Regions from separate parts of the Flavimobilis soli genome, predicted to be linked through region 2. Evidence: riboswitches for the same ligand, from Rfam matches in the RefSeq annotation. Region 2 holds a riboswitch; each other region holds the start of a gene.

Region 1 (6,466 bases), 310 kb from region 2:
CACGGCGGGCTCGGACGGCGTGGAGTCAGGGGTGCGAGAGGGCAGAGTCATGTCCTGTCCACGGTAACCGGCGCCCGTGCAGCGGGGGTGAAGGGGCCGTGAGAGGGCGGCGTGACTCTGCGCCTCCTGGTGCCGCCCGGAGGAACGGATCAGCCCGCGTCGCGCGGAGGCAGCCCTGCCACGGACGCGACCTTCCACCCGAGGAAGGCCTTCTCGACCGTGATCGTCAGGCGCGCGGTCTGCTCGCTCAGCGCGGCGTCCGGGTGCTCCGGGTCCGTGACCTCGCGGAACGTCACGTCGTAGACGCCCGACGGCGAGCCGTCCGTCGCGCGTGTGACGACCTCCGCGCTCTCGAAGGCCAAGCCCTCGGCGGCGCCGCAGCCCTTGACCTCCCGGAAGCGGGCGACCTCCGGGGAGGACGGGTCGACGAGCATCCGATCCGTCGTCGGGCAGCCGCTCTTCGCGGGGTCCGCGGACCCGACGCCGCGCGGGGCCCGCAGGAACGCCGTGATGCGCTCGCCGGGGGTCGTGCGTTCGAGCGCGGGGAAGCGCTCGGCTGCTGCTTGGAAGGCCAGCGCACCGACGACCCACAGCACGATCGCCGCGACGATGCCCCTGAGGATCCGGCGACGGCGACGGTCCCACGCGCGGTCCCGCTCGTCCTCAGCCGCCTGCTGGGGCGTCGCGGGTCGGGCGGCCTTCCGTACTTTGTCCCCGAACCGCTCGGAGTCGGTCCACGCGGTGCCGTCCCACCAGCGTTCGCCTCCCTCCGGGTGCCGGTACCAGCCGGCAGGGCCGACGAGGACCTCGCCGCCGCCGTCGGGCGCGGTCACCGTCTTGCGGTGGGGCGGGTCCGGGAGCGGGGGTGGGGTCGTAGTCACACGCGGCAGCGTATCGGCCGGGCTCCAGACTTTCCTGGGGTGCGACCTGCGCTCCGACGCACGGCCAGCCCGGCGCGCTGACGCCCAGCACCCGTCGAGGGTGCCGGGCGCCGACGCTCGAGCGCGGAAGCGAGGCGCGCTCCCTGTCAGGCGCGGACGAGCGCGCCTCGTGCGGAACGCGTCGCCTCAACCAGGTGGGTCAGCGCAGGGACGACCTCCGCGTAACCGCGCGTCTTGAGGCCGCAGTCCGGGTTGATCCACAGCAGCCCCGGGTCGACGTCAGCCGCCGCGAGGCTGATCAGCTCTCCGAGCTCGTCGACCGACGGCACCCGCGGCGAGTGGATGTCGTACACACCCGGCCCGACGCCGCGGCCGAAGCCCGCGTCGCGCAGTTCACCGAGTACCTCCATGCGCGAGCGCGCCGCCTCGATCGACGTGACGTCAGCGTCGAGCGCGTCGATCGCCCCGATGACCTCGCCGAACTCGGAGTAGCACAGGTGCGTGTGCACCTGCGTGTCCGCACGGACGCCCGACGTCGCGAGCCGGAACGACGCCACAGACCAGTCCAGGTAGGCGGCCTGGTCCGCGCGCCGCAGGGGCAGCAGCTCACGCAGCGCAGGCTCGTCCACCTGGATGATCGCGACCCCCGCCGCCTCGAGGTCCGCGAGCTCGTCGCGCAGCGCGAGCCCGATCTGCGTGGCGGTGTCCGCGAGAGGGAGGTCGTCGCGCACGAACGACCACGCCATGATCGTCACCGGGCCCGTGAGCATTCCCTTGACCGGCTTGGGCGTGAGCGACTGCGCGAACCGCGTCCAGCGGACCGTCATCGGGGCGGGCCGTGAGACGTCGCCCCACAGGATCGACGGACGCGTGCAGCGCGTGCCGTACGACTGCACCCAGCCGTTGCGCGTCACCGCGAAGCCGTCGAGCAGCTCGGCGAAGTACTGCACCATGTCGTTGCGCTCAGGCTCGCCGTGCACGAGCACGTCGAGCCCTATCTCCTCCTGCAGCGCGATCACGCGCGCGATCTCGGCCTCCATGGCGGCGTCGTACTGCGCGTCGTCCAGCTCGCCGCGCGCGTGCGCGGCCCGGGCGACGCGGATGTCCGTCGTCTGCGGGAAGGAGCCGATCGTCGTCGTCGGCAGCGGCGGCAGCCCGAGGCGCGCCGCCTGGGTGTCGCGGCGCTCGGCCGCGGAACCGCGCTCGAGGTCCGACGGCGCGACCCCGGCCGTGCGGGCGCGCACCGCCTCGACGCGGACGCCGGCTGCGGTCGCGCGGGCGGCGAGAGCGGCGCTCGCGGCGGCGATCTCTGTCTCGACGGCATCGCGGCCCTCGACCAGGCCGCGTGCGAGCGTGACGACCTCGAGGACCTTCTCGTCGGCGAACGCGAGCCACGAGCGAAGGCCCGCGTCGAGCTGCGGCTCGGCGGCGGTCGTGTGCGGGACGTGGAACAGCGACGTCGACGTCCCGACCGTCACCCGGGCGCCGAGCGTGGTGAGCTTCTCCACCTGCGCGAGCCGCGCGCCGAGGTCGGCGCGCCACACGTTGTGCCCGTCGACGACGCCCGCGACGAGCGTCTTGCGCGCAAGCCCGGCCACGACGTCGGCGGGCCGGACCTGCTCGGCCGGCGAGTCCGTCAGTCCCGGCGTGAGTCCGTCAGTTCCAGCTGACTCAGTCGCGCTGGAGGTGACGGACTCGCTGGAGGTGACGGACTCGCTGGAAGGGGCGGGGAGGGCGGCCGGGCTGGGCAACGCGCCCTTGACCAGGTCGAAGGCCACGGCCTCGACGTCCGACGCCGCGACGACCGGGAGGTTGTCGCCGAGGTCCCCGTAGGGGGCCGCGAGCAGGATCGCCGGGCGCTGCGCGCCCACGGCGAGGTCGGACGCGAGCGCGCGGTACGCGTCCGTCACCGCCGTGCGCACCCGCTCGCCGGGCACGTCGAGCGTGTCCGTCACGAGGGCCGGCTCGTCGAGCTGGACCCACGGCGCACCTGCGGCCGCGAGGCGGCCGAGGAGCTCCGCGTACACGGGCAGCAGGTCGGCGAGCCGGTCGAGCGGGCGGAACCCTGCCGGGGCGTCGTCGCTCGGCTTGCTGAGCAGCAAGAACGTCACAGGCCCGACGACGACGGGCCGGGTCACGACGCCCGCCTCGCGAGCCTCGACGTACTCCGCGACGATCCGGTCGCTCACGAGCCGCAGCTCCGTCTCGGGACCGATCTCCGGGACGAGGTAGTGGTAGTTCGAGTCGAACCACTTCGTCATCTCGAGCGGCGCGACCTCGTCGTCGCCGCGGGCGAGCGCGAAGTACGCGGCGAGGTCGAGCGAGCCGTCCGCGGCGCGCAGGTGCGCGAACCGGGGCGGCACCGCCCCGACCGTCGCGACGACGTCGAGCACCTGGTCGTAGAACGAGAACGACGACGGCACGGCGGCCGGCTCGGTCAGGCCGAGCGCGACGAGGTGGTCGCGCGTGCGAGCCCGGAGCTCGGCGGCCTGCTGCTCGAGCTGGGACGCGCTGACGCGGCCCGCCCAGAACGACTCGACCGCGCGCTTGAGCTCGCGGTTCGGACCGATGCGCGGGTAGCCGAGGACAGTCGCCGCCGGGAATGCGAAGTTTGTGCCCTGGACGAGGGCAGGGCTGTGCTGCTGGTTGGTCATGGTGCGTCTCTCTTCGGGGTCAGTCGACGGCGACGGTGTCGCTCGTCGAGCTCAGCTGTGCGTGTGCTGCCCCGACCCACGGCCCGCTGGCCAGGTCTGGCTCCGCCAGCCCGGCCGGAGCCGGGCCCGTGGAACCGCCGCCGAGGTGGACACCCTCGAGCAGGTCAAGTGCTGGGCGTGACTTGTTGAACGTATAGATGTGGAGGCCAGGGGCGCCGGCCTCGAGGACGGCCGAGACGAGTCCCGCCGACGCCTCGATGCCGCGCCTGTGGCGCGCCTCGTCGTCGGGCAAGGACTCGAGCTCGCGGACGAGCGCCGACGGTGCGGGCACCCCCGTGAGCTCCTCGACGCGCCGCAGGCGCGCCGGGTCGGTCGTGGGCAGGACACCCGCGAGGATCGGGATGGTGACGCCTGCCGCGCGGGCGGACTCGACGAACGACAGGTACGTGTCCGCCTCGTAGAAGAGCTGGGTGATCGCGAAGCTCGCACCCGCCTCCTGCTTCGCGAGGAGGTGCTCGACCTCCTGTGCGGGCGTGGTCCCGGCGGCGCGGTTGCCGCCCGGGAAGGTCGCGACGGCGATCGTCAGCGGTCGCGCTGCGCCGCGCAGGGCAGACGCCGCGCTGCGGTCGCAGCGGTTCGCCTCGACCTCGCGCAGGAGGGCGACGAGCTCGATCGACGAGTGCACGCCGTCGGACGGCGGGCGCCAGTCGGGCTGGTCGCGCGGCGGGTCGCCGCGCAGGGCGAGGAACGAGCGCACGCCCGAGGCGAGGAACTCGTCGATGACCTCGGCGACGTGTGGGCGCGTCGCACCGACGCACGTGAGGTGTGCGATCGGCAGGACTGGCGTCTGCCGGGCGAGGGTGGTGACGACGGCGCGGGTCGTCGCGCGGTCCGTGCCCGCCGCGCCGTAGGTGACCGACATGAAGTCGGGGCGGGCCGTGAGGAGCTGGCGCACCGTCGTCCAGAACTTGGGCGCGGCGTCGGGGTTGCGCGGGGGCATCAGCTCGAACGACACGGTCGGGCGGACCGACGAGTCGACGATGTCGGCGATGCTCATGAAGCCTCCATAGGTACGTCCATCGAACCTGGCTTTAGCACCCGCACCCTCAGGAGGCTTCCGTAGTGGGGGGTTGCTGCGGCGTCGACGAGCCAGGACTCTCGACCGCTCTGGATGGTTGTGACTCGAGGTTAGGGCCGCGAGTCACGGCCCCCAAGAGGTGTCCGCATGGCGAGATCGAGTGTCCATGGTTGCCGCAGGCCCCCATCTGCGACGGATCGCCCGGATGCACACGTCACGTGTGCATCCGGGCGATCGGTGTGACGGGCGGCCTGTGCCCCCAATGACGGATCGCCCGTGTGCACATCAGAAGTGTGCACACGGGCGATCGGTCGGCCCGGGCGTCGGGCTCAGCGGCGACGCGGCTCGCCCGGCGGGAACTCGCCGTCGTCCGAGCCGTCGTCAGCCTGGAAGATGAGGTTCGACAGCTCGCGCTGCACCTCGGCGATTCGCGGCACGTCGTAGAGCATGACGCCGGCCTTCTCGGTCGCGTCCGACACGACGATCGTCCCGCAGCCCAGCAGACGGTCGAGCAGGTCGCGCTCGTACGTGAAGTCGTTGATGCGGAACAGCGGGATGTCGCGGCCCACGCGCGTGATGATGCCCTCGCGGGTGATCAGGCGCTTGTTCGTGAACGTATAGCTCGAGTGCCGCCACCGCAGGTACGGCACCAGCACCCACGTCACGAGCGTGACGATCGCGACCGCACCGACGGCGACCAGGACCCACTGCTTCGCGTCGTTCTCCGGGAACCACACGAGCGCAGCGACGAAAGCCGCCACGACCAGCAGGAACAGCAGAAACGGCTTGAAGAGCGCCTTGGGGTGCGTCCGGGTCGTCAGGACCACGAACTCGCCGTTGCCGAGGGTCTTGTCGATGCTCATGGCGGCATCCTTCCACGCGAAGGCCCTGCTGGGCAGGGCCTCCCTCCTGCCGCGCGCCGACCGCGCTGCCGCGCCGCCCGTGGTCAGGACCGCCAGGGCACCTGCGGCGACCGGTGGAACGCGACGCCGTCGCGCACCCACCGCTCGCCGTGCGCGGCGAGCGACTCGAGGAACGTTCCCGTGTCGCGCGGCGACCCCCACGCGACGGACGCGACGGCGGGCAGGCGCGGGAGGAGCATCGTCGTGACGTCGTCCCACGTCCGCAGGGTCTCCGTCCACAGGCACGCCTCGACGCCCTCGATCTTGTCCGCGGGCACCCCCGGGAGCACGCTCGCGGGCTCCCACTCGTAGGCGTCGCGCACCTCGACCGTGCCCGCCCAGGTCAGGCCGAGCTCCTGGCTCTCGTCGTGCTTGAGGTCGAGGTAGGCGTGCGGCGCGGGGGACGCGACGAACCGGACGTCGCGCTCGCGGGCGAGGTCGGCGAGGTGGCTCGTGTCGATGTCGTACGTCCAGAACTGCAGGAGCGTGCCGGCCGGGAGCTGCACGGGGGCGGCCTCCTGCCACATGACGAGCTGCTTGCCGTGCTCCGCGACGACGATGCCGAGCCGCTCCACGAACGCCGCGTACTCCTCGGCCGTGAGCGTGTGCGCCTCGTCGCCGCCGAGGTGCAGGCGCGGGCCGCGGGTGTGGCGCGCGAGCGTGCCGACGACGTCGTCCACGAAGGACCACGTCTCGGCGGACGTCAGGTGGACGTTCGAGAAGCCGACCTCGATGCCGGCGTACGGCTCGCGCGGCTCGCCGTCCGGGCTGATCTCGGGATAGGCCACCTGGGCGGCGTGGGTGTGGCCAGGCATGTCGATCTCGGGGACGACGGTGATGTGCCGCGCTGCGGCGTAGTCCTGCAGGTGCTCGTACTCGGCGAGGGTGAGGTAGCCGCCCGGGCCGCCGTCGACGTCGTTCGCGGACGCGCGCTCGAGAAGCAGCGGACGC
Region 2 (6,466 bases):
GACGAACACCCCGCCGAGGAGGGTGCGTGCGTCGTCGGACACGACGAGCTTCTTGTACGTCTTGGCGACCGGGTCGGCGAACGTGACCTCGAGCGCGCCGGGGGTGAGCGCGAAGACGTCGCCGAACGACGCGGCCTCGACCGGGACGCCGTCGTGCGTGACGCCCTTGAGCTTCGTGCCGTCTGGCGCGGGCGTGTAGACCGCGTCGCCGCCGAGGAGCTGGTCGACGACGACGTCAGCCATCGCGTTGCCGGGAGCCACGAGGCCGGCGCACTCGCCGTCGTGCGACGCGACCTCGCCGATCGCCCAGATCGCCGGGTCGGACGTGCGGCACGTGGGGCCGACGACGACGCCGCCACGCTCGCCGATCGCGAGGCCGCACTCGCGGGCGAGCCGGTCGCGCGGGCGGATACCGGTCGAGAACACGACGACGTCGACGTCGAGCGTCGAGCCGTCGGAGAGGACCATGAGGCCGACCGGTCCGTCGGGTGCCGCGACGAGGCGGGTCGCGCCCGTCCCTGTGCGGACGGTGACGCCCATGTCCTCGATCAGGACGCGCAGCGCCTCGCCTCCGCCGTCGTCGAGCTGGACGCTCATGAGGCGGTCGGCGAACTCGACGACGGTCGCGGTGGCGCCGAGGTCCTGCAGGGCGGACGCGGCCTCGAGCCCGAGGACGCCACCGCCGACGACGGCGCCGCGCAGCGGCCGGTCGAGCGTGGTCGCGCGGTCAGTGACCCAGGCCCGAAGCCCGACGACGTCGTCCATCGTGCGGTAGCTGAAGACACCAGTGAGGTCGGTGCCCTCGGTACGGGGCGTCCAGGCCCAGGAGCCGGTCGCCAGGACGAGCGTGTCGTACTCGAACGTCTCGCCGGAGCGCGTCGTGACGGACTGGGCGTCCCGGTCGATCGACGCGACGGCGTCGCCCGTGCGCAGCGTGACGTGCGGGTCGTCCCAGACGCTCGGGGCCATCGCGAGCTGCTCGGGGGAGCGTCCGCCGAAGAACTCGGAGAGGTGGACACGGTCGTACGGCAGGTGCGCCTCGTCGCCGAGCACGGTCGCTGACCAGGTCGCCTCGCCGGGGGCGCGGGAGACGAGCTGCTCCACGAGCCGGTGGGCGACCATGCCCGCGCCGACGACGACGATGCGCCCGGGGGAGGCGGGGGCGTTCTGCTCGGACATGGCGGGCCTTCTGCTCGGCGGTCTCTCGTCGTCGTCAGTCTCGCCGTCGATCTGCGCGCAATGGTGGGACCTTTGGACGGGCGGCGCCGTGAAAATCACCCCTGGGCGGGCGGTCGTCCGCGGCGTACGGTGGTGCCATGAGCGACGAGACGGTGGTGCCTGAGCCTGAGCGCGCTGCGGCGCGCTTCGCGGAGCTGCCCGAGCGGATCGACCCGGACAGCTACGTCGAGGGTGTCGACGTGTCAGACGTGCCTGACCCCGAGTTCGGTCGCGACCCGAACAAGGAGTGGATGCTCAAGTACGTCTGAGGCCGCCGGCGTCCGCCGGTCGCCACGAGGCGCGTCGCGCGACGCAGGGCTGTCCGCGCGAGGTAGGGGCGTGCGCGCGACGTAGGGGCGTGCACGCGACGTAGGGCCGTGCAGACCCCTGTCTCGCGTGCGCGCCCCTACCTCGACGCCGCCGACGCCTGCCGCGTCACGCCTTGAGGGCCTGCTCGACGTCGTCGAGCAGGTCGAGCGGGTCCTCCAGCCCGATGCTCAGCCGCACCGTCGACTCCGCCATGCCGACCGCTGCGCGGCCCTCGGGGCCGAGCTTGCGGTGCGTCGTCGTCGCCGGGTGCGTGATGAGGCTCTTCGCGTCGCCGAGGTTGTTGGAGATGTCCACGACGCGCAGCGCGTCGAGGAAACGGAACGTACGCTCCTTGACCTGGTCCGGCGATGCCGAGCCCGGCACCTCGAGGTCGAACGTGACGACGGTGCCGCCGCCCGTCTGCTGGGCCCGTGCGAGCGCCACCTGCGGGTGCGAGTCGAGGAACGGGTAGTAGACCCGACCGATGCCCGGCAGGGACTCGAGCGCCGTCGCGACCTGGAGTGCGGCGTCGGACTGGGCGCGGACGCGCAGCGAGAGCGTCTCGAGGCCTTTGAGCAGCACCCACGCGTTGAACGGGGAGAGCGACGGGCCGGTGTGGCGGACCATCGTCTGCACGGGCCCGTCGATGTAGTCGGCGCTGCCGAGGATCGCGCCGCCGAGCACGCGGCCCTGCCCGTCGATGTGCTTCGTCGCGGAGTACACGACGACGTCGGCGCCCAGCTCGAGCGGTTTCTGCAGGACGGGCGTCGCGAAGACGTTGTCGACGACGACGGTCGCCCCCGCGCGGTGCGCGAGGTCGGCGACGGCGCGCACGTCGATGATGTCCTGCATCGGGTTCGACGGCGTCTCGAAGAAGACGACGTCCGCGGGCGTCGCGAGCGCCTCCTCCCACTGGGAGAGGACGTGCCCGTCGACGTAGTCGGTGTGCACGCCCCAGCGGGCGAAGATCTCGTCGAAGATCGTCAGGCTCGACCCGAAGAGCGCGCGGGCGGCGACGATCCGGGAGCCCTGTCCGACGATCGCGGCGAGCGCCGTGAAGACGGCGGACATGCCGGTCGCGGTCGCGTAGCAGCCCTCGGCGCCCTCGATGAGGCGCAGCCGCTGCTCGAAGGTGTGGACGGTCGGGTTGCCGTAGCGGGAGTAGATGAAGCGGTCGGCCTCACCCTTGAAGGCGGCCTCGCACTCGGCGGCGGAGCCGTACACGTATCCCTGCGTCAGGTAGATGGGCTCGCTCGTCTCGTGGAACCCGGAGCGCTCGATGCCGCCGCGGACCGAGACGGTCGCGGGACGCCAGGATGCGGGGACCTCACGGGGCCCCGCGGTCACCGGGCGGCCTCGTCGATCGTGGTGGTCGGGAGACCGGCGTTGCGCCAGCCGTCGATCGTGCGGGCGCCGGTCGCGTCCTGGGCGCCCTCGAAGCCCTGGAGGACGTTGCGGGCGTCGGCCCAGCCGGCGGCCGTCGCGGCCTGGGCGGCGGCGACCGAGCGGACACCGGAGCGGCACAGGAACAGGACGGTCGCGTCCTTCGCGACGCCTGCGGCCTCGAGCTGGGCGAGGAACTCGGTGTTGGGTCCCCAGGCGGTGTTCCACTCGACGAACCGCGCGGCCGTGCGGGCGGCGCTCGTGTCGGGGACGCCGATCGTGCGCCACTCGTCCTGCGTGCGGACGTCGACGAGGATCGCGTCGGGTGTCGTGGTGATCAGCTCCCACGCGGCCTCGGGGGTGACGTCTCCTGCGTAGCTCATGGCGTTCTCCGTTCGCATCGAACGTGGCGGTAGCACCCTCGTCCTGCTGGGGGGTTGCTGCGGCGTCGTCGTGCCACGTCACTCGGCCGCTCTGGATGGTGAGGGGATCGTACCCTCCCGGCAGGGGTGCTGCCGAGGCCGTTGCGAATGGCGAGATTCCGCGGTTCCCGAGCGCGGGTCTCAGAAACTGGCATCGCGTCTCAGATGTTGACGCGCCTCCAGGGGCGGTGGCACGATGTCCGCACGGTCATGAGTGCCAGCGCAAAACCCCGGTTTGCTGGCCGGCAACCCTCCTCTCGCGGCGGGGTGCCCCGGGTGACGACCAGGCTGCGGTCGACCGACCGCGGCAAGCGCGGGCGCACAGCGCCCAGTCTCTGAAGGGCCCTGCCATGTCGATCGCCAGCACCACCTGTCCTGAGAACCGCACCGACGTGACGGACGAGCCCGCGCTCCTGCCCGTCGTCGGCCGCGACACCCTCGTCCCGCTCGTCGACGGACGTAACGTCACCTACGCGAACCTCGACGTCGCCGCGTCCGCACCCGCCCTCGAGTCCGTCGCCGCGCGCGTCGCGCAGGCGCTCCCGCTCTACGCGAGCGTCCACCGCGGCGCCGGCTACCTGTCCCAGGTCTCGACCGCGCTCTACGAGGCGTCCCGCCGCACCATCGGCGCGTTCGTCGGGGCACGCGAGCACGACGTCACGATCATCACGCGCAACACGACCGACTCGCTCAACCTCCTCGCGGGCTGCGTGCCCGCGACGGTCGGGGAGGGGCGCGTGCTCGTCCTCGACGTCGAGCACCATGCGAACCTCCTGCCCTGGGCCGCCGCGCCCGGCGGCGCCGCGGTCCTCGCGGGAGCGTCGAGCGTCGCCGCGACGCTCGACGCGCTGCGCGCCGAGCTCGCCGCCCGCCCGTACGCGCTCGTCGCTGTCACGGGCGCGTCCAACGTGACGGGCGAGGCCCTGCCGGTCGCCGACGTCGTCACGCTCGCCCACGCCGCAGGGGCGCGCGTCGTGCTCGACGGCGCACAGCTCGTCCCGCACCGCGGCGTCGACATCGCCGCGCTCGACGTCGACTACGTCGGCTTCTCCGGTCACAAGACCTACGCGCCGTACGGCGCGGGCGCGCTCGTCGGCCGCCGCGACTGGCTCGACGCCGGCACGCCGCACCTCGCGGGCGGCGGCGCGGTCCGCGCCGTCACCCACTCCGAGCCCGACGTCCCGGCGGCCGGCGCCGCGTCGGCGACATGGGCGCTCGCGCCCGCCCGCCACGAGGCCGGCTCGCCCAACGTCATCGGCGCGGTCGCGCTCGCGGCCGCGTGCGAGGAGCTCGCCGCGCTCGACCCCGCCGCGCTGCACGCGCACGAGGCGCGCCTGCGCGCCCGGCTCGTCGAGGGGCTCTCCCAGATCCCGGGCGTCGAGGTGCTGCGCGCGTGGGACGACGCCGTCGACCCGGTGGGCGTCGTGACGTTCGTCGTCGAGGGGCACGACCCCGGCCTCGTCGCCGCCTACCTGTCGGCAGAGCACGGCATCGGCGTGCGTGACGGGAAGTTCTGCGCGCACCCGCTCCTCGCCCGCCTGGGCCACCGGTACGGCGCGGTGCGCGCGAGCGTCGGTGTGGGGACGACCGGCGAGCACGTCGAGCGGCTGGTCACGGCCCTCGCGAGCTATGTCCGCGAGGGCACCCGGGCCGACTACGCGGTGCAGGACGGGTGCTGGGTCGTCCGCGACGACCGGCGCCCCCTCCCGGACGTCTCCGGGCTGTCCGGTCTGGTCGCGACGGCGGCCGTCGCGAACGTCGCGCTCGCGGGCGGGTGCGGCGCTCCGTCCGAGGCGTGAACGCGGCGTCCGTCAAGGGTGTTTCCGGGGCGGTTCCCGGGCCGTCCGTCGAGGTGATGTGAGTCGCAAGGTTCCCGAGGTGAGGGGCGGAAAACCGCCACTCGCGAAGGGTGGTCGCCTGGCGTTCGCCCACAGGTCACACGGCAGGTGTTGGCGGTGTCCCTGACGCGTGTTTTCATTCTCGCGTGGAGCACGACATCACCCTCTCGGGGCACGGTTTTCGCCTCGAGCCGCTGACGCACAAGCACGTCGGCGACCTTGCTGCCATGGTCGATCCCGACCTGTGGGCAGGCATGGCCACACCTATGCCGGTGGGCGAGGTCGGGCTGATGAACTACATCGAGGACTCGCAGGCTCTCGAGGGCTGCTACGCGTTCGCGGTCGTCGACGAGGTGAGCAACGAGGTGCGTGGCTCGACGGCGCTCGTCGACCACCAGGGCGCCGCTCGTCGCGTCGAGATCGGCCGGACGTTCTACGACCGCGCCGTCTGGGGTCGCGTCGTCAACCCGGTCTGCAAGTTCCTCCTCCTCGAGCACTCCTTCGAGCGTCTCAGGGTGCACCGCGTCCAGCTCCGCGCCGACGCCCGCAACGTCCGCTCGCTCGCCGCGATCGAGCGGCTCGGCGCGACCCGCGAGGGCACGCTGCGCGGCTTCCGCGACGGCCAGGACGGGTCGCGCGTCGACTCGGTCGTCTTCTCGATCCTCGCCCCCGAGTGGCCCGTCGTACGCGAGGGCCTGCTCGCGCGGATCGACCCGCTGCGCGCGATCGCCGGTCTGGGCGGCCCCGACGCGACCGCGCTCCTCGACGCGAACGGCCCCACGCCGCTCGCCGCCGTCGGCGCGTCCGTCCCCGAGCTGGGCATGGCCGAGGAGCCGAGCCTGGAGCTGGCCGGTGACCAGCCGCCCCTCGGTGCACGTCGAGGGCGCGCGCCCCGCGGACGCCTCGCGCGCCGCCGTCGCCTGCGCTGACCGAGGCGAGGCCGGCCACGGACGGGCCGTGACAAATCTCGAGCCGCGACCGCGCCGCGCGACCTAGTGTGGGCGGATGGAAAAGCTCGTCCTGTCAGGTCACGGAGTCCGGCTCGAACCCCTCGAGAAGCGACACGCTCACGACCTGAGCGGCCTCGTCGACGCGGGGATGTGGCACGGCATGACCGTGCCGCTGCCTGACACTGCTGACGCGATGGTCGCCCACCTCGAACGGCTGGCGGCCGGCGGAGCCGTCGCGTTCGCCGTCGTCGACGCGACCGCGGGAACGGTCGCGGGCGTGACGGCGTTCTACGACGTCGCGCACGACGTCAGGCGCGTCGAGATCGGGCACACGTTCTACGGCCGT
Region 3 (6,466 bases), 140 kb from region 2:
GGTCGTCGTCGTGAACTGCTCCCAGCGGGCGGTCGCGTCCGCGAGCGCGGTGCGGCCTGCCTCGGTGAGCTCGTAGAACTTGCGCCCGGGGCCGCCCGCGCCGGCGCGCCACTCGACGGTGACGTAGCCGGAGGACTCCATGCGCCCGAGGAGCGGGTAGAGGGTGCCGCCCTTCAGGCGGCCGAGGCCGAGGTCGGCGAGGCGCTCGGCGATCGCGTAGCCGTACGTGGGGCCGTCGGCGAGGACGCGCAGCACGCACGGCTCGAGGACGCCACGGAGCCACTCGGCGGGCCATGCGTTCTCGGACATGACTAGAACGTATCGCTACCTAGTCAGACTGTCTACCTACCAGCTCGAGGGGCCGTGCCGTCCGGTCAGCGCCCCGCGCGGCGCTCCACCAGGACGTTCACGCCGCCCAGCACGAGCAGCAGCCCCGCAGCCGCGAGCGGCAGCCACATCGCCGCGGGCGCGCCCACGCGCTCCGCGACCTGGCCCGTCAGCGCCGACGCGAGCGCCTGCGCGAGGCTCAGCGCCGCCGTCGCGAGCGTCATCGTCGTCGCCGCACGCCCGACCGGGCTGCGGTCCGACGCCATGCTCAGCAGCGTCACGAGCACCGGGCCCACACCCATGCCCATGAGCAGCAGTGCGACCGTCGGGCGCGCCGACACCCCGAGCTGCGCGTAGAACGCAGCCGACGCCGCGATCACGACCGCGAAGCCCACCCAGCGCCACCGCGCGACGAACGCGCGCGGCAGCGCCGCCGCCCCGAGCGCGAGCGTCGCGGACGTCAGACCCATCGCGCCGTACAGCAGGCCGGCGTCGTCCGCGCGACCCTGCGCACCCATGTGCGCGGTGAGCGACGTCAGCGTCGCCCCGAAGAAAAGACCGACCGCGAAGGCTCCCGCGACGACGACGAGCACGCGGGCGCGGACGACCTCGCGCAGCGGGGCGCGCTCGGCGTCGTGCGCCGCGTGCGCCCGGACCGCGCCCGTCGGGTGCAGCGCGAAGGCGACGACCGCCGTCAGGCTCAGCGCGGCCGCGGTGACGAGCGGCAGCCACGGCGCGATCCACGCCGCGAGCAGGCCGACGAGCACGGGCCCGACGACGAACGCCGTCTCGTCGACGGCCGACTCGTACGACATGACCCGCGCGAACGCCTTGACCCGGCGGTTCGGCGCGAGGCGCTCGCCCACGAGCGTCACGAGGCGCGTCCGCGACAGCGGCGCGACCTGCGGGACAGTCGCACCCGCGAGGAACGAGCACGCGACGACGGCCCAGCTCGGCACGCCCTGCCCGACGGCGAACGCGAGAGCGAGCACCGCGACGACGTTCGCGAGAGCGACCGCGGGAAGGACCGTGCGCTGTCCGCGGCGGTCGACCGTCGCCCCGACGACCGGCCCGGCGATCACGACGCCGACGCCGACCGCACCCGCGGCGAGGCCGCCGAGGGCGACCGACCCGGTCATCGCGACGACGTACGTGAGGACGCCGACGACGACCATCGCGAACGGGAGACGCGCGACGAAGGCGAGGGGATAGTAGCCGAGGCCGGTCGCGGCGATCAGGGTGGGGACGTGCTCGGTGCCGGCCGCGGTGGCGTCGGGGCGCGCGGGCGTGACGATGCTCAACTCAAGTGCTCCTAGAAAGGTCTGGCTGGTGCCGCCTTGCTACGAGGAGCAGGTGATGCACGCCGTGGGTGGGCCCGTGCCGCGGTGGCGACGGGCTCACGCTCGATCGGGTGCCGATGGGCACCGTCGTCGACGTTAGCACGCACGTACCAGAACGCGCCCGGCTTGTGAGCGACCCCACCCACCAGCGCAGACAGCCCCTCCGGCTGCGGTGTGGCGCCCCACTGACGCCGCCCGCCGCCGCGGGGCCCTTCCCGGACGCGCCCGGTGCGAGCTCGCCCGACCGATCGCTGCGTGGCACGCCACAGGTGTGCACCAGGGCGGTCCGTCGCTCACCCGTCCCGACCGATCGCTCCGTTGCACGCCACAGGTGTGCACCAGGGCGATCCGTCGCTCCCCCGTCCCGACCAATCGCTCCGTTGCACGCCACAGGTGTGCACCAGGGCGATCCGTCGCTCCCCCGTCCCGACCAATCGCTCCGTTGCACGCCACAGGTGTGCACCAGGGCGATCCGTGGGGGCCCCTGGACACGACGACGCCCCGCCCGGAGAGGACCGGGCGGGGCGTCGGACGAGCGAGGTCAGACGCCGGCGAGGGCCTCCACGCCCGACGGCGTGAGCGCGAGGGACTCGCGCAGCGTCGCCCCCGGGTACTCGCGGCGGAACAGGCCGCTCGCCCGGAGCGCCGGCACGACGCCGTCGACCAGGCCCGCGACGTCCGCGACGAGGGACGACGGCGTCACGACGAAACCGTCGACGGCGCCCGCCGCGAACCAGGCCTCCGCGAGCTCGGCGAGGTCGAGCGGCGTGCCCACGTGGATGAGCGAGTCGGAGTGCTGCGCGACGACGTCGGTCCCCTCGAACGCGTCGAGCAGCTCGACGCGCGCCTGCGCGCTCTCCGCGTCGGGACCCGTGACGGCGTAGACGTCGACGAGCGCGAGGACGTCGTCGGCCGAGCGGCCGGCCTCGACGGCGATCGTGCGGGCCCGACGGCGCTGCTCGAGCGCCGAGTCCAGGTCCGTCGCCGCGATGCGCAGGACGTCCGCGTGGCGGGCAGCGCGCTCGAGCTGCGCATCCGTGCGGACGCGCACGACGGTCGGCGCGACCGACGAGACCGCTCGCGTCACCGCCGTCACGGCACGGTCGGGCGCGCTGCCGTCGACCTGCCAGCCGGCGCGGCCGCCGGACACGCGGCTGATCGTCTGCAGCGCGGTCGCGACGTGCTCCGGGTCGGTCGCCTCGGGCGAGATCGTCGCGACGAGGCCGACGCCGCGCGTCGTCTTGCCGAGGCGTGACGCGACGACCGCCGCGTCGAGGCGGCCGCGCAGCAGCCCGACGGTCTCGGGCTGGAGGCGGAAGGTGTCGTCGATCGCGACGAAGTCGAGCGTGCCGCGCTGCGCCGCGGCGACGAGGTCGGCGAGCCGCTCGGCGTCGAACGCGCTCGCGAACGACGCGACGGGGACGCGGCTCGTGACGCGGCGGGCGCCGGCGCTCGTGAGGTCGATGCCCAGGTGGATCTGACGGTCGGTGGTGCTGGTGCGGGTGGTGCTCGAGGTCATGGCTTTCGCTCTCTGCGTGACGGCGGCGCGCAGCACCGACCCCACGGACTCACGTCGTCGTGTGGGACGGTGCGCAGCGTGCGCCGAGGTGACTGCAACGGCCGGGGGCTCTGAGAGCCGGCATCGGCGGTGTCCGGTGAAGGACGGTCAGGCGCCGTCGTCCGCGCCCGGGGCGCGGCGGCGGTCGCCGGCAGAAGGTCCGCGCTGGGCGGACCTCAGCGGGTCAGTCGCGGTGACAACAGGCGACGGACCCGCAGGGCATACAGGCCATACACATCACCGGGGCGAGCGAGATCGACGCGGGGGTGCGAAGCCGTCCTGCCATCATCGTGCGTGTCTCCTGTCCGAACCGCTCTCGCGGCTGCGCTCTTGCACCGAGGGTCGGTGCCAGGTCCTCACCCGGAGCACCCCACCGCGCGGGAGGGTTGCTGACCAGCGAGCCGGGGCTTGTCGCTGGTACTCGTGACCTTGTCCTGTCGAGTCCTTCCAGAGCCTGGCTTTTCACCCTGCGTTCCGGAATTACTGCGCAATCTAGGCGGGGCTTCCAGGGGTGTCAACAGGTGTCCACGCCTGGATCACTGGGCGGGCACGGACCGGGTGCGAGGATTGGCCCGTGCCCGCACCCGACCTCCTCGACGTCCTCCTCGCCGGGGGTCGTCGTGCCGAGAGCGCGACGCACATCGCCCACCTGCTCGCCCGCGAGGGCGTCCACGCGGACTGGCCTCGGTGGGCGGACCCGGCGCTCGTCGCCGGGTACCGCGCGCTCGGCGTCGAGCGTCCGTGGCGCCACCAGGTCGAGGCGGCCGACGCCGCGTGGCACGGACGGCACACCGCGCTCGGCACGTCGACCGGGTCGGGCAAGTCCCTCGCCTTCTGGCTCCCGGCCCTGACGTCCGTCCGGGCCGACAGCCTGGCCGCCGCCGAGGGCACCGCCGCGTTCAGCCGCATCGAGAACGTCCGCTCCCGCGGCTCGGTGCTCTACCTCTGCCCGACGAAGGCCCTCGCCGCGGACCAGCTCAGCGGCGTCGAACGCCTCCTGCGCGCCGCCGACGTGCGCGACCTGCGCGTCGCGACGTGCGACGGCGACACACCGTTCACCGAGCGCCGCTGGGTCCAGGACCACGCCGACGCCGTCCTGACCAACCCCGACTTCCTGCACTTCTCGATGCTCCCCGGCCACGCCCGCTGGGTGCGGTTCCTGCGGTCGCTGCGCTACGTCGTCGTCGACGAGGGGCACGCGTTCCGCGGCGTGTTCGGGGCGCACGTCTCGCTCGTGCTGCGCCGGCTCAAGCGGCTGTGCCAGCACTACTCGGGCGGGCCCGGCCCCGTCTTCCTCGTCGCGTCCGCGACGACCGCCGAGCCCGCGCGCAGCGCCGCGCGCCTCGTCGGCGTCGACGAGAGCGACGTCGTCGCCGTCACCGCAGACACCGCGCCGTCGGGCACGCGCACGTTCGTGCTGTGGGAGCCGCCCGAGCTCCCACCCGTCGACTCCGGGCTCGAGGGCTTCCAGGTCGTCGCGCCGTCCGGCGTCGGGCCCGACGGCGCGACCACCGGCACCGACGAGTGGTGGGTCGAGACGCCCGAGGTCGAGGAGCGCCCGCGGCGGTCCGCGACCGCCGAGGCCGCCGACCTCCTCGCCGACCTCACGTGCGCGGGCGCCCGCAGCCTCGCCTTCACCCGGTCGCGCCGCGGCGCCGAGTCCGTCGCGCTCAGCGCCCAGCGCGCCCTGCGCGAGGTGGACCCCGCGCTGCAGCACTCCGTCGCCGCGTACCGCGGCGGGTACCTCCCCGAGGAGCGGCGCGCGCTCGAGAGCGCCATCCGCACAGGTGCGCTGCGCGCCCTCGCGACGACGAACGCGCTCGAGCTCGGCGTCGACATCTCCGGGCTCGACACCGTCCTCATCGTCGGATGGCCCGGCACCCGCATGTCGATCTGGCAGCAGGCCGGCCGCGCCGGACGCGCGGGGGCCGACGGTCTCGTCGTCTTCGTCGCCCGCGAGGACCCGCTCGACACGTACCTCGTGCACCACCCCGAGGCGATCCTCGACGCACCGCTCGAGGCGACCGTCTTCGACCCCGGCAACCCGCACGTCCTCGCGCCCCACCTGTGCGCGGCCGCAGCCGAGCGGCCGCTACGCCCCGACGAGCTCGACACGTTCGGTGCGCACGCGGCCGAGGTGCTCGACGTCCTCACCGCACGCGGGGCGCTGCGCCGCCGCCCGACCGGCTGGTTCTGGACGCACCCCGAGCCCGCGTCGCAGCTCACCGACCTGCGCGGCACAGGGGGGCAGCCCGTCCGCGTCGTCGAGGCCGCGACGGGCCGCATGCTCGGCACGATCGACCAGCCCGCCGCGGACGGCTCGGTGCACGACGGCGCGGTGTACGTGCACCAGGGCGCGACGTTCGTCGTCGACCACCTCGACCTGACCGACCACGTCGCGCTCGTGCGACGCCGCGACGTCGACTACGGCACGTGGTCGCACGACGTGACGACGATCGCCGTGCAGAACACCTTGCGGTCCCGGACCTGGGACTCGGGACCCGCGCCCGTGACGTGGGGCGTCGGCGAGGTCGACGTGACGACGCAGGTCATCAGCTTCACGAAGCGTCGGCTGCCCGGGCTGGAGGTCGTCGGCTCGCAAGAGCTCGACCTGCCGCCGCGCACCCTGTCGACCGTCGCCGTGTGGTGGACCGCGCCCGCCGCCGTCCTCGAGGCCGCCGGGCTCACCGCCGAGACCGTCCCCGGCGCGCTGCACGCCGCCGAGCACGCGTCGATCGGCCTGCTGCCGCTCCTCGCGACGTGCGACCGCTGGGACCTCGGCGGCGTCTCGACCGCGCTGCACGTCGACACCGAGCACGCGACCGTCTTCGTGTACGACGCCTACCCCGGCGGCGCCGGCTTCGCGGAGCGCGGCTACGAGCTCGGCGCGACCTGGCTGCGCGCGACCCGCGAAGCGATCGCCGCGTGCCCGTGCGCGAGCGGCTGCCCCGCGTGCGTGCAGTCGCCCAAGTGCGGCTCGCAGAACAACCCGCTCGAGAAGGACGCCGCGGTGCGGCTGCTCGACGTCGTCCTCGCCTGCACCCCCACGCCCCGGGTCGTGCGCGACGGTGAGGGCGCCGAGGGCGACCTCGACCCGGGCCGCGGCCGCATCCGCCGACCGCGTCCTGGCACGCCCCAGCCCTGAGCCCGTCACCCCCTGGTCCCAGCGCCGAGTCCGCCACTCCCGGCCCGACTCCGTCAGTCGGGGCTGACGGACTCGCTTCCGGACCACACGCTGCGA

Evidence for each region. A riboswitch is a leader RNA that binds a small molecule or an ion and turns the genes downstream of it on or off. The one in region 2 is predicted to bind S-adenosylmethionine.
Region 1: it holds a riboswitch for S-adenosylmethionine, as region 2 does, so the genes downstream of both, ATL41_RS07825 (methylenetetrahydrofolate reductase) here and ATL41_RS09230 (rhodanese-like domain-containing protein) in region 2, are expected to answer to the same signal.
Region 3: it holds a riboswitch for S-adenosylmethionine, as region 2 does, so the genes downstream of both, ATL41_RS09855 (LLM class oxidoreductase) here and ATL41_RS09230 (rhodanese-like domain-containing protein) in region 2, are expected to answer to the same signal.

The regions. Positions count from the first base shown of each region.
Region 1 is NZ_PDJH01000001.1:1,715,790-1,722,255, reverse strand. Features, by position in the region: gene ATL41_RS07840 (hypothetical protein) at 1-51, opposite strand, end outside; gene ATL41_RS07835 (DUF2510 domain-containing protein) at 150-881, opposite strand; gene metE (5-methyltetrahydropteroyltriglutamate--homocysteine S-methyltransferase) at 1,028-3,535, opposite strand; gene ATL41_RS07825 (methylenetetrahydrofolate reductase) at 3,555-4,592, opposite strand; SAM riboswitch class I at 4,609-4,713, opposite strand; gene ATL41_RS07820 (PH domain-containing protein) at 4,943-5,476, opposite strand; gene ATL41_RS07815 (family 20 glycosylhydrolase) at 5,560-6,466, opposite strand, start outside.
Region 2 is NZ_PDJH01000001.1:2,030,332-2,036,797, forward strand. Features, by position in the region: gene nirB (nitrite reductase large subunit NirB) at 1-1,179, opposite strand, end outside; gene ATL41_RS09220 (heme biosynthesis protein HemY) at 1,317-1,487, shown strand; gene ATL41_RS09225 (O-succinylhomoserine sulfhydrylase) at 1,654-2,874, opposite strand; gene ATL41_RS09230 (rhodanese-like domain-containing protein) at 2,871-3,293, opposite strand; SAM riboswitch class I at 3,305-3,395, opposite strand; SAM riboswitch class IV at 3,539-3,652, shown strand; gene ATL41_RS09235 (aminotransferase class V-fold PLP-dependent enzyme) at 3,683-5,131, shown strand; gene ATL41_RS09240 (GNAT family N-acetyltransferase) at 5,317-6,099, shown strand; gene ATL41_RS09245 (GNAT family N-acetyltransferase) at 6,176-6,466, shown strand, end outside.
Region 3 is NZ_PDJH01000001.1:2,165,881-2,172,346, reverse strand. Features, by position in the region: gene ATL41_RS09865 (PadR family transcriptional regulator) at 1-309, opposite strand, end outside; gene ATL41_RS09860 (MFS transporter) at 375-1,628, opposite strand; gene ATL41_RS09855 (LLM class oxidoreductase) at 2,209-3,186, opposite strand; SAM riboswitch class IV at 3,547-3,654, opposite strand; gene ATL41_RS09850 (DEAD/DEAH box helicase) at 3,800-6,370, shown strand.